Regions from separate parts of the Massilia sp. GER05 genome, predicted to be linked through region 1. Evidence: predicted binding sites of a transcription regulator. Region 1 holds the regulator's gene; the other holds the start of a gene.
The links. Region 1 encodes FliA, which starts transcription of late flagellar genes. Its sites were predicted from a motif close to CTAAAGTTTNNNNNNNNNNNGCCGNTA; they were not measured.
Positions count from the first base shown of each region.

Region 2: the regulator FliA is predicted to act here: its motif matches at 3,507-3,533, upstream of ACL58G_RS28010 (flagellar protein FliT).

Region 1 covers NZ_CP178858.1:2,448,375-2,454,398, forward strand. The annotation lists gene flhF (flagellar biosynthesis protein FlhF) at 1-178, shown strand, start outside; gene ACL58G_RS10940 (MinD/ParA family ATP-binding protein) at 171-1,055, shown strand; gene ACL58G_RS10945 (RNA polymerase sigma factor FliA) at 1,086-1,805, shown strand; gene ACL58G_RS10950 (flagellar motor protein) at 1,796-2,539, shown strand; gene motD (flagellar motor protein MotD) at 2,549-3,283, shown strand; gene ACL58G_RS10960 (hypothetical protein) at 3,466-3,867, shown strand; gene ACL58G_RS10965 (M35 family metallo-endopeptidase) at 3,864-4,910, opposite strand; gene ACL58G_RS10970 (EAL domain-containing protein) at 5,260-6,024, shown strand, end outside.
Region 2 covers NZ_CP178858.1:6,344,578-6,350,601, reverse strand. The annotation lists gene fumC (class II fumarate hydratase) at 1-1,280, opposite strand, end outside; gene ACL58G_RS28020 (hypothetical protein) at 1,367-2,410, shown strand; gene ACL58G_RS28015 (winged helix-turn-helix transcriptional regulator) at 2,766-3,161, shown strand; gene ACL58G_RS28010 (flagellar protein FliT) at 3,168-3,452, opposite strand; gene ACL58G_RS28005 (M13 family metallopeptidase) at 3,577-5,655, shown strand; gene ACL58G_RS28000 (class I SAM-dependent methyltransferase) at 5,801-6,024, shown strand, end outside.

The DNA of each region.
Region 1 (6,024 bases):
CGGCCAGCGCGTGCCGGAAGACCTGCACCTGGCCGACCGCGCGATGCTGGTCGACCGCGCCTTCCGCACCAGGCGCGACGCCGCCTCCCAGATCGCCGACGCCGACCTGCCGCTGATGATGGGCGGCCTCGGCAACCTGAACAACGACCGTTCGCTGCGCGAGGTGTACGTTGGCTAGTTTCGACTTCGACCAGGCGGAGGGCCTGCGCCGGATGCTGGCCGGCCCCAAGCCGCGCATCGTGACCTTCCTCTCCGCGACGCCCCACGACGACAAGGGCGCCATGCTCGTCAACCTGGGCGCCTCGCTGGCCCAGTCCGGCAATGACGTGATGATCGTCGACGCCTGCACGCGCGACTACGGCGTGGCCCAGCGTCTCGGCGTCGACCGTGGCCCGAGCCTGCTGCAGGTCGCGCGCCAGGAATGCGCGCTGAACCAGGTGATCCACCCGGTGCCGCAAGGTTTTTCCGTGGTGAAGATGGCACATGAACTCGTCGTCCCCGCGCAGGCGGGGACCCAAGTTTCTTCGAGCAGCCGGGTACGCCAGCAAAATTGGGCTCCCGCCTACGCGGGAGCGACGGATGAGATGCGGCGTCTGGCCAAAACCTTCGACGTTCTGGTCCAGCAATCGTCCGGCAGCATCATCATGGTCGACGGCGAATTTTCCGACGATGGCACCTTCCCCGTGCCGATCATGGCCTCGTCCGAGATCGTCGTGCAGGTGTCGACGAGCGCCACGTCGATCACGAACGCATATGCGCTGATCAAGCGTTTGTCGCAGCATCTCGGCCGCCGCCCGTTCGGTATTCTTGTCACGGGCGCCACCGAAGCCGAGGCGAAGGTGGTATACGATAATATGTCATCTGCGGCAACTCGTTACTTGGCGGTAACGCTGACCTCGATGGGCTCCGTACCGGCGGACGAGTACCTGCACCGCGCCGCGCGCCTCGGGCGCGCCGTGGTCGACGCATTCCCGCTGGCCGGCGCTTCGGTGGCGTTCCGCCGCCTGGCCGGGCGCTTTGCGCGCACCGGCATGCAGCAGGGACGGGCCGCCTGAAGCGGCGAAGAATAATTAATTACTGGAACCATGTACACGGTCAAAGGGAAAGCGGACAAAAACTCTCTGCTGACGGAGCACATGCCGTTGGTGAAGCGTCTCGCCCACCAGATGAAGGCCAAGCTCCCGCCGTCCGTCGAAGTCGATGACCTGGTACAGGCCGGCATGATGGGCCTGCTCGATGCGATCAACCGCTACGAGGAGAACCACGGCGCGCAGTTCGAGACCTATGCGGTGCTGCGCATCCGCGGCGCGATGCTGGACGAGCTGCGCAGCAGCGACTGGATGCCGCGCTCCACGCGCGCCAACATGCGCAAGGTCGAGTCGGCCATGGCCGCGCTGCAACAGCAACTGGGCCGTCCGCCCAGCGAATCGGAGGTCGCGAAGTCGCTCAAGCTGTCGCTGGGCGATTACCAGGACCTGCTGGGCGATTCCGGCGGCCACCAGCTCGTGTACTACGAAGACTTCCACGACGACGACGGCGGCGACGGCTTCCTCGACCGCTATGCCGTGGACGACGACGATCCGCTGAAGAGCCTGCTCGACACGGACTTCCGCCAGACCGTCATCGACGCCATCGACGCGTTGCCGCCGCGCGAGAAAATGCTGATGGGCCTGTACTACGAAGAAGAACTCAACCTCAAGGAAATCGGCGCCGTGATGGGCGTGTCGGAATCGCGCGTCTCGCAGCTGCACACCCAGGCCGTGGCGCGCCTGCGCACGTATCTGCGGGAGCGCTCGTGGACCTGACCAGCCTGCTCGGTCTTGCGCTGGCGCTGGCCGGCATCTTCGTCGGGCACACGCTCGACGGCGGCAAGTTTTCCTCGCTGTTCCAGCCCGCCGCGTTCGCCATCGTCGTCGTCGGCACGTTCGGCGCCGTGCTGCTGCAGACGAAGTCGCAAGCCTTCGTGCGCGGCGTGCGCATGCTGCGCTGGGTGTTCGTCACCCCGCCGGACCGGCGCCATGCGCTGGCCCGCGAAATCCATTTGTGGAGCCTGTCCGCGCGGCGCGACGGCCTGCTGTCGCTCGAGCAGTACATGGCCAAGGCCGACCCGTTCATCCAGAAGGGCCTGCGCCTCGTCGTCGACGGCATCCAGCCCGACAAGCTGCGCAGCCTGATGCACACGGAAATCAACAACTACGAATTCCGCGAACGCCAGGCCGCGCGCATCTGGGAATCGGCGGCCGGCTATGCGCCCACCGTCGGCATCCTCGGCGCCGTGCTGGGCCTGATCCACGTGATGGAAAACCTGTCGGACCCGTCGAAACTCGGCGCCGGCATCGCCGTCGCGTTCGTGTCGACCGTGTACGGCGTGGGTCTCGCGAACCTGTTCTTTTACCCGGTCGGCAACAAGATCAAGGGCATCGTCAGCGAGCGCGTGGCCCAGTACGAAATCCTCGCCGACGTCTTCCACGACATCGCCACCGGCGACTACACGCGCGTGCTCGACGAGCGCGTGGCGTGCCTGCTGGCCGAACACTGATCCGGAACCATGGCGCGCCGCAAGAAGTACGAGCAGGACAACGAGAACCACGAACGCTGGCTGATTTCCTACGCCGACTTCATCACCTTGCTGTTCGCGTTCTTCGTCGTCATGTACGCGGTGTCCGTGGTTAATATCGGCAAGTACACGGTGCTGTCGGAAGCGCTGGGCGACGCGTTCGGCGGCCGCGGCGCGGCGAACAAGTCGAATACGATGGTCGAGGTCGAGGCATTGCCGCTGTCGGCCATCCTCGCCCACAAGCGTGCGGAAGCGGCCAAGCGCGACCGCGAGCGCCTCGAGCTCTTGGCGCAAAAGCTGGACAGCATCCTCAAACCCCTCGTCAACACCGGCAAGATGCGCGTCACGCAGACGGCGCGCGGCGTCACGCTCGAGATCAATGCGAGTGCCCTGTTCGACGAGGGCGATGCCACCCTGACGCCCACCGCGCAGGAGACGCTGCGCACCGTCGCCGGCCTGCTGAAGGACGATCCGCACGGCATCGAAGTGGAAGGTTTCACGGACAACACGCCGATCGGCAACCCGGCGTTCGCATCGAACTGGGAATTGTCGGCCGTGCGCGCCACGACCGTCGTGCGCCTGTTCGCGGCGAACGGCGTCGCCGAGGAACGCCTGGCCGCCGTCGGACGCGGGGCCAACCGGCCGATCGCGTCGAACGACGACCCCGCCGGACGCGCGCGCAACCGGCGGGTGGCCGTCACGATCCTGTCCGGCGCATCAGCCTGAGTTTTCGCCATCTATCGTAGGGTGGGCGGGGATGCAAGGCCGGGGGCCTTACATCCGCCCACGCGCGACGCGTGCGATGTGTTGGCGTACGCCTGGGCACGGCGTGCCCACCCGACGAATCCACCGGGGCGCGGTAAAATGGTTTGAACGCGACAGCATTGTCGCTCGAACGAGGAGACCGGATGAACCTGCACGCAAGCCTGAGCGTCGACGCGCGGCACGACAAGGTATGGATCACCTTCAAGGCGGAAAACCGCGGCGAGCGCCGGGTCTGGCTGCCGCGCGCGCTGACCGATGATCCACGGCCCGGCGGCCGCGTGTTCGACGTGCGCGTGCATCCGGGCGGCGCCCCCATCGCCTACGTGGGCGCCAACGCCGCGCACGGCGGCGCCGACTGGTTCGAGCTCCCGCCGCACTCGGCTCACACGCACACGGTCGACATCACGGCCGACTACGCCTTCCGGCCCGGCGACCACACGTATGAACTGCGCTACGCCGGCCTGGCCCTGGCCGACATCCACCATCCCGAAGCCACCACGCCGCTCGTCACCGAACCCGTGCTGTTTCGCCACATTGCCCCTTAACGCCTGCGTACGTTACGGCGCGGCGTGTTCTCGCCGAAGTATTCGTGCGAATCGGCATTGTCGATCGCGCGGTCGGGATTGCTGCCCGCCAGCGCGCCCGCCGCGGCCTGGCCGTAGACCCAGTCGTCCGTCCCGGCCACCACCGTGAAATGGCTCATCTCGTGCAGCAGCGTGCCGGCCCTGGAATCCGTGCCCGTCATGGGCGCGGTCCAGAACGCCTTGCACACGTGGATCGCGTACGGCCGGTTCGGATAGACAAAGGCATACCACGGCTGGGTGCACGCGCAGTCGACCGCGATGGGCCGCGTGGCGAAGGCGTCGCGGATGGCCTCGACGTGGCGGGACACGGTGGCCGCGCGCGCCTCGTCCAACGGACCGAACCATCCCGTGTAGCGGTCCGCCAGCGCGCCGGCCCGCAGGTAGGCATCGCCATCCTGCACCATCGATTGGGCGGCCTGGACGCTGGCGGCGATGCTCTCCTGCTGTGCGTTCGAGCAGTGATCGAACGTGAGTCCGCTGCCGGCGGGCGTGCCCGGGGTGACGGGTTCATAGTTGGACTCCGGCATGCCGCGCGGCAGCCGGCCATCGATCCAGACCGACGCCGCGAGCGGGGCAGCCGCCGCCTGCAGGCGGTCGGCGCGGTAGCGGATGGTGTACGCGCCCGTGATGTCCATCCGGTAGAGCGCGGACAATTCCACGCGGCTGCTGCGCGCCGCACCGGGTGCAAGCGCGATGAGATCGGCGGACGTGGGCGGCGCCCGCTTCACCTGGATGCCGAGATAGCTGACGGGCAGGCCGTCGCGCGTGACGTCGAACAGCGGCGCCTGCACGCCCGCGAACGGGGTCTGCCACTTCGGCAGGGTCTGCCAGGTGCGCGACTTGTTGCGGATCGTCACCGTCACGACGATGTCCTGGCTGCCCGCCACGCTTTGCCGCGCGGGCGTCAACTCGACGACGAGGCCGCCTTGCGGCGCAGCCTGGCCGGCGCCGCTTAGCAGCAAGGTCGACAGCAGTGCGGCGATCCGGTATGCGTTGCCGTTCATGGAGCCTCCAGATGCAATCAAAACCTTTCTTGTACCTCGGCACCGAAATCCCGATCTTGCAAATTCACAGTATTTATCGCCGCGAGACCGCCCCGTTAGCGTTCAATTTGGTACATTGATGCAACATATTGACCGTTGATGTAAGTATTGCTCGATCTACATTTAATAAACTGCTATCATCTATTGATTCTCTGGATACGAAAGTTTCATCAGGGAATCTTCCTTCCAAGCCGGCGCGGCCTTGCCCACGGCGTCAATCGCTTCAGCACATGAATATCGAGCACGACAGCCAGGGATCCCGCGTGAGCGGACTTCGTACGCACGGCCGGCCAACCGCGGGCAGGGCGGCATGAGGCGGCACGCGCGCAAGATTCCGTCCACGGTACGGCTGTCCATCCTCACCACTTTGCTGGCTCTGTTCATGGCCTGGCTCGCGCTCGGCAACGCGGCGCGCCTGCCGTGGGATCCGCGCTGGTACCTGACGGCGCACACGGCGATGGAAGTGTTTTCGGTCGTCGTGGCGATGCTCGTGTTTGCCACGGGCTGGCACGGCATCGGCCGCGACATGCCGATCCGCGTGGCCCTGCTGTCGCCGAGCGCACTGGCCGTCGGCCTGCTCGACATCGGCCACCTGATGTCGGTCCACGGCATGCCCGGCGTGGCGGGACCGGGGTCGGTCGGATACGGCATCGAATTCTCTCTGCTCGCGCGCGTCGTCAGTGCCGCGGCGCTGCTCGTCGCCGCGTTCGCGCCGCGCGAGCGCACGGTCGGCCGGCGCGTGCGCGGCTGGGCGCTGCTGGCGGCGCTGGGCATCGTCGCGCTCGGCTTCTGGCTGGCCGTGGCCGATCCGCTGGCGCTGCCGGCGACGTATGTGGAAGGGCGGGGGCTGACGTCGTTCAAGATCGGTTGCGAGCTGGTGCTGATCGTGCTGAATGCCGTCGCCGCGCTGTTCCTGCTGCGCCGCGCACTCGTCACCCGCCTGCGCACCGACCGCTACCTGGCCGCCACGGCGGCCGTGATGGCTTTGGGCGGCGTCAGTTTCGCGCTGTATGTCCGGCCGGACGACGTCGTGAACATGGGCGGCCACGTGTACAAGGTGATCGCCTACCTGTGC
Region 2 (6,024 bases), 3.4 Mb from region 1:
GCCGTCTTGGCGATTTGCGCGGCGCGATCATACCCGATATGCGGGGCCAGCGCGGTCACCAGCATCAGCGACTGCTCCATCAACTCGCCGATGCGCTTGCGATTCGGTTCGATGCCCTGCGCGCAATGCTCGTCGAACGAGCGCATGCCGTCCGCCAGCAGGCGCGCGCTCTGCAGGAAGTTGTGGGCGATCATCGGCTTGAACACGTTCAGTTCGAAATTGCCCTGCGCGCCGCCGACCGTGATCGCGACGTCGTTGCCGAACACCTGGCAACACAGCATCGTCAGCGCCTCGCACTGGGTCGGGTTCACCTTGCCCGGCATGATCGAGCTGCCCGGCTCGTTTTCCGGGATCGTGATCTCGCCCAGGCCGGAGCGGGGGCCGGACGCCATCCAGCGCACATCGTTGGCGATCTTCATCAGCGCCGTGGCCAGCGTCTTGAACGCGCCGTGCGCCAGCACCATCGCGTCATGGCCGGCCAGCGCCATGAACTTGTTCGGCGCCGACTTGAATTGCAGGCCGGTGCGCGACGAGATCTCGGCCGCGATGCGGTTGGCGAATTCCGGATGCGCGTTCAGGCCCGTGCCCACCGCGGTGCCGCCGGCGGCCAGCAGCAGCAGGCCCGGCAACGTGTTCTTGATCGCGTGCTCGGCGAATTCGAGTTGCGCCACGTAGCCGGAGAATTCCTGGCCCAAGGTGAGCGGCGTCGCATCCTGCAGGTGCGTGCGGCCGATCTTGACGATGTCGGCGAAGTCGCGCGACTTCACTTCCAGCGTGCCGCGCAGCTTCGCCAGCGCCGGCAGCACGTCCCTGGCGACGGCCAGCGCGGCCGCCACGTGCATCGCGGTGGGGAACATGTCGTTCGACGACTGGCCCATGTTGACGTGGTCGTTCGGATGCAGCAGGCGCGCCTCGCCCCGCTCGCCGCCCAGCAGTTCCGAGGCGCGGTTCGCGAGCACCTCGTTCATGTTCATGTTGCTCTGGGTGCCGGAGCCGGTCTGCCACACGGACAGCGGGAATTCGGACGGATGACGGCCTTCCAGCACTTCGTCGGCCGCGCGGATGATGGCGTCGGCCTTGTCTTGCGGGAGCTTGCCGAGCGAGCGGTTGACGGCGGCGGCCGCGCGCTTCACCTGCGCCAGTGCGGCGACCAGTTCCGGCGCCATCTTCTCGCTCGAAATGTGGAAGTGGTGCAGCGAACGCTGGGTCTGCGCACCCCACAGCTGATCGTTCGGTACGTCGATCGGGCCGAAGCTGTCCTTCTCAATCCGGTTTTCCATGGATGCATCCTGTTGGTTTGACAATGGAATTAAAGAGTGTACCGCAACGGCCGTTAACCACGTTGTAGCCCCCATTTTTCCACGCCATGGCCCGCCGCACCCGCCTTCTTCTCTCCAGCCTCGCTCTCGCCGCGCTTGCATCCGCCCACGCGGCCGAGCTGGGCGACCCGCGCGTGTCGTCGCACATCGGCCAGCCGCTCGTGGCCGACGTCGAGCTGACGATGCTCGACGATGCCGCCACGCCCGTGCAGGTGCGCGTGGCCAGCCCGGAGGTCTACAACGGTGCGGGCATCGCCGTCCCGCCCGTGCTGTCCAGCCTGAATTTGTCGGTGATGCGGCGCGACGGCCGCCAGTTCCTGCACGTGACGTCGCCGCGTGCCGTCGACGCGGACCATGTGCACCTGTACCTGGAACTCGTCGACAAGGGCCAGCGTGCCGTGCGCCTGGCCACGCTGTGGCTGACGCCGGATCCGAATCCCGCGCCGCCGCCCGCGCCCGCGCCCGTGCGCGTGGCGGCACCTGCGCCGGCGCCGGTGCCGCCGGCCAACCCCGACGCGGTATTGCTCGCGCAGGTCGAACGGGCCCGCGTGGCGCACGCGGCGCCGGTGGTCCGGCGCGAAGCCGCAAAACCGGTAACGCCGCCGCCCAGGCCGGTGATGCGCCGTCCGCCGCCGGCGCCCGTCGCCAGGCCGGAGGTCCCGCCGCCCGCCTGTGCGCCTCGGGCCGAGGAAGTGCAGGCCTGCGCGGCCCTCGGCGCGAAGAACGACGAGTTGCGTTCCCGCCTCGGCCAGGTCGAGGACCGGATGAAGAAGCTGCAGGTGTCGCTGGCCGCACCGGCCGTGGCGCACGAGGCGCACGAGGCGCCGAAGCCCGAGGCCAAGCCGGAGAGCAAGCCGGAGAGCAAGCCGGCGCCGCCTCCGCCGAAACCCGCCGGCCCGCGCCCGATCTCGTCGATCAAGCCGCTCGTGCCGCACAAGCCGAAGGCGCCGCCGCCGGACGAACGCTTGCCGTGGGGCTGGATCGGCGCCGCCATCGGCGTGCTGGCGCTGGGTGGGGCGGGGGCATATGCCGTCCGTCGCCGCAAGGCGCCGCCCGCGGCAGGCGGGACCGCCGAGCCGACGCTGGAGTAGTGTTCAAAATCTTCGCTCGAGTCGTCTACACAAGTGCGGATTTTGCGTTATACTCAATCCAGAAGTACACGGATCAGGGTCCGCCGCAGCCACCACCGATAGCGTGGCGCGGGGTCGGACGATCGCTGAGGAAGCGCCTGATGCCGGAAGCGGTTCGCTGCCAACAGTGGCAGACGGACGCCGGAGGCAACCGGCAAGAGGCGACGCCAGGGGATGCCTGGTAGTCGCGCTCCCCATTCCCGGAAACCGCGCTGATGACCCACGTCGCTGCGCGGTTTTTGTTTGCGCGGCGCGCGTTGGCCTCTCGCTCGGGTTATCGCTACCATAGGGGCAGATCATCGATCGAGGAGGGGGCATGAACGAGCTGGTACGCGCGGATTTATTCTCCGAATACTGCCCGTCGCGTGAAGTGCTGAAACATGTGACGAGCCGCTGGGGCGTGCTGCTGCTCGTCGCGTTGACGGATGGCACGCACCGCTTCGGCGAACTGCGCCGCAAGGTGGGCGGCATCAGCGAAAAAATGCTGGCCCAGACGCTGTATTGGCTCGAGCAGGACGGCTTCGTGCAGCGCATCGCCCATCCCGTCGTCCCGCCTCACGTGGAATACCGGCTGACGCCGCTCGGCGAGCAGATCGGGCACAAGCTTGGCGACCTCGCCGCATGGATCGAAGGGAACATGGATGGCATCCTGGCCGCGCAGAAAGCAAAAAGCCCCTTGGACGGCAAGTCGAAGGGGCTGCAGGCGGGGTAGGGCGGATCAGTGGGCCGGGCTCAGTGCGCGGTCCAGCTGGCCCATCCACGGCTCGGTGATGTCGCGCACGGCGCGGTCGTTGGCCATGATCTGCTTGAGCAGGTCGATCTTGCGCTTGCGGGCGGCGCCATCCAGCGGCGGGACGCCGCTCTTCGCCGCGCTCGACTGCAGGGCGCACTGCGTTTCCAGGCGTGCCAGGCCGTCCCAATCCCCTTCGCGCGCAGCGACAGCCATGCGGCTGCTGAGGGCGGCGATGTTTTCGTACATTGCGAGGACTTCGTTGGACGTCATGACTGCGCTCCACCAATGAGGCAAACTCCGGCCGGATTGCCGGTTGTCTGCCTTTTACGGCAGCGTTTTGGAGAACTTTAGGGTTGTCGAAAGATTTTTTTGAAATTCTTTTAGGAGAGGCACCATGAACATCAGCTGGACTCCGGTCAGGACCGTCATCGTCCTCGCGATGTGCGGTACCGCGCTCGTTACCACGGGCGCGGCGGCATCCGGGCAGACCCCGCCCGCGGCCAGGGAGGACGTCAATGCGGCCGGGACCGCCCATGCCACCTTGCGGCCGGGCGACGATTTCTTTGCCTGGGCCAACAAGGACTGGCTTGCCAAAACGACCATCCCAGAGGACCGCAGCCGCTGGGGCGCGATGGACAACCTGGCGGAAGACACCAACCAGCGCATCGTCAAGCTGATCGAAGGCGTCGACTCCAACAAGAAAGCGGGACCGGAAGCGCGCAAGGTTGCCGATTACTACAACGCCTACATGGACGAGTCCGCGATCGAGGCGCGCGGCACCGCCCCGCTGAAACCGCTGCTGGCGCAGGTCGGCGCCATCAAGGACAAGGCGGGCCTCATGCGCGCGCTTGGCGCGTCCGTGCGCGCGGACGTCGACCCGCTGAACAATACGCATTTTGCGACCGAAAACATCTTCGGCGTCTGGATCTCGCCCGGCCTGCACGATCCGGCCCACAACTGGCCGTACCTGCTGCAGGGCGGCCTGGGCATGCCGGACCGCGCCTATTATCTGGACAACAACGAGCGCATGGCCGGCCTGCGCAGCCAGTACCAGAAGCACATCGCCGCGATGCTGAAACTGGCGGGTTATGCGGCGACCGATGCGGACGCCGACGCCCGTGCCGCGAAAATCTTCGCGCTCGAAGTCGACATCGCCAACACCCACGGCACCCGGGCCGACTCGGCTGACGTGCTGAAGGCCGACAACACATGGACCCGCAAGGACTTCGCCGCCAACGCGCCGGGCCTGGACTGGGATGCGTTCTTCAAGGCCGCGCGCCTGGGCGGCCAGGAGAAGTTCATCGTCTGGCATCCGTCCGCGGTCAAAGGCGAGGCGGCGCTCGTCGACAAGATCGACCTCGCGACCTGGAAGGATTATCTCGCCTTCCACACCATCAACCGCATGGCCAACGTGCTGCCGAAGGCCTTCGTGGACCAGCGCTTCGCGTTCTACGGCAAGGCGCTGTCCGGCACGCCGCAGCAATCGATGCGCTGGAAGCGGGCGCTGGGCGCGACGAACGAGGCGATGGATGAGGCGGTCGGCAAACTGTACGTCGCGAAATATTTCCCGGCCGAGAACAAGGCGCAGCTGCAGAAGATGGTCGCGAACATCGTGGCGGCGTTCGGCAAGCGCGTCGACAAGCTCGACTGGATGGCGCCCGCCACCCGCGCCCAGGCGAAGGAAAAACTCAAGACCTTGTACGTGGGCGTCGGCTATCCGGACCGGTGGAAATCGTACGCTGGCCTGAAGGTCGATGCCAAGGATGCGTTCGGCAACGCGCTGCGCGCCGAGGCGTTCCACACGGACCAGGAATTCGCGAAGCTGCATGCGAAGCCGGACCGCACGGACTGGTCGATGCCGCCGCAGCTCGTCAATGCCGTCAACCTGCCGCTGCAGAACGCGCTGAACTTCCCGGCCGCGATCCTGCAGCCGCCGTTCTTCGACCCGAAGGCGCCGGATGCCGTCAACTACGGCGCGATCGGCGCCATCATCGGCCACGAGATCAGCCACAGTTTCGACGACCAGGGCTCGCAGTTCGATGCCCAGGGCCGCCTGCGCGACTGGTGGACGAAGGAGGACATGGAGCACTTCAAGGCCGCGTCCCGGAAGCTCGTCGAGCAGTACAACGCCTATAAACCGTACCCGGACCTCGCCGTCAATGGCCAGCTGACCCTGTCCGAAAACCTCGCCGACCTGGCGGGCCTGGAAGCGTCGTATGATGCCTACCGCGCCGCCGCCGGCAAGAACGCGTCGGCGGAGAGCGACCGCCAGTTCTTCACGGGCTATGCGCAGAGCTGGCGCACGAAGGCGCGCGAGGCGGCCGAGCGGCGCGGTATCCTGACGGACGGCCACGCTCCGCCGCAATACCGCACCGCCACCGTGCGCAACCTGGACGCCTGGTACAAGGCGTTCGACGTGCAGCCGGGGCAGGCGCTGTACCTGCCGCCGGACGAGCGCGTACGCGTTTGGTAAGCCGGCGATTTATGTCTGACGGGTAAGCTGCGCCGGTCGGAAAGAGCCCCGGACTAGAATGGATCGGGCATCTTTCATCGTGGTTCTTGCTATGAAACAGCATTATCTCGGCGTCGACCGGCGCATCATCCATCACTTTGCACCTATGATCGAAGACGACGACTACGAAGACATCACGCGGCGCACGCTGCACCATTACGACGACAACGCGCGCCGGTTCTTCGCCGGCACCATCGACCACGACGTCAGCCAGAACATCGATGCGCTGCTGAGTTCGATCGAGGCGCCGGCCCCGTACACCATTCTCGACTTCGGCTGCGGTCCGGGTCGCGACCTCAAGACGTTCACGGCGCTGGGCCACCACGCCAT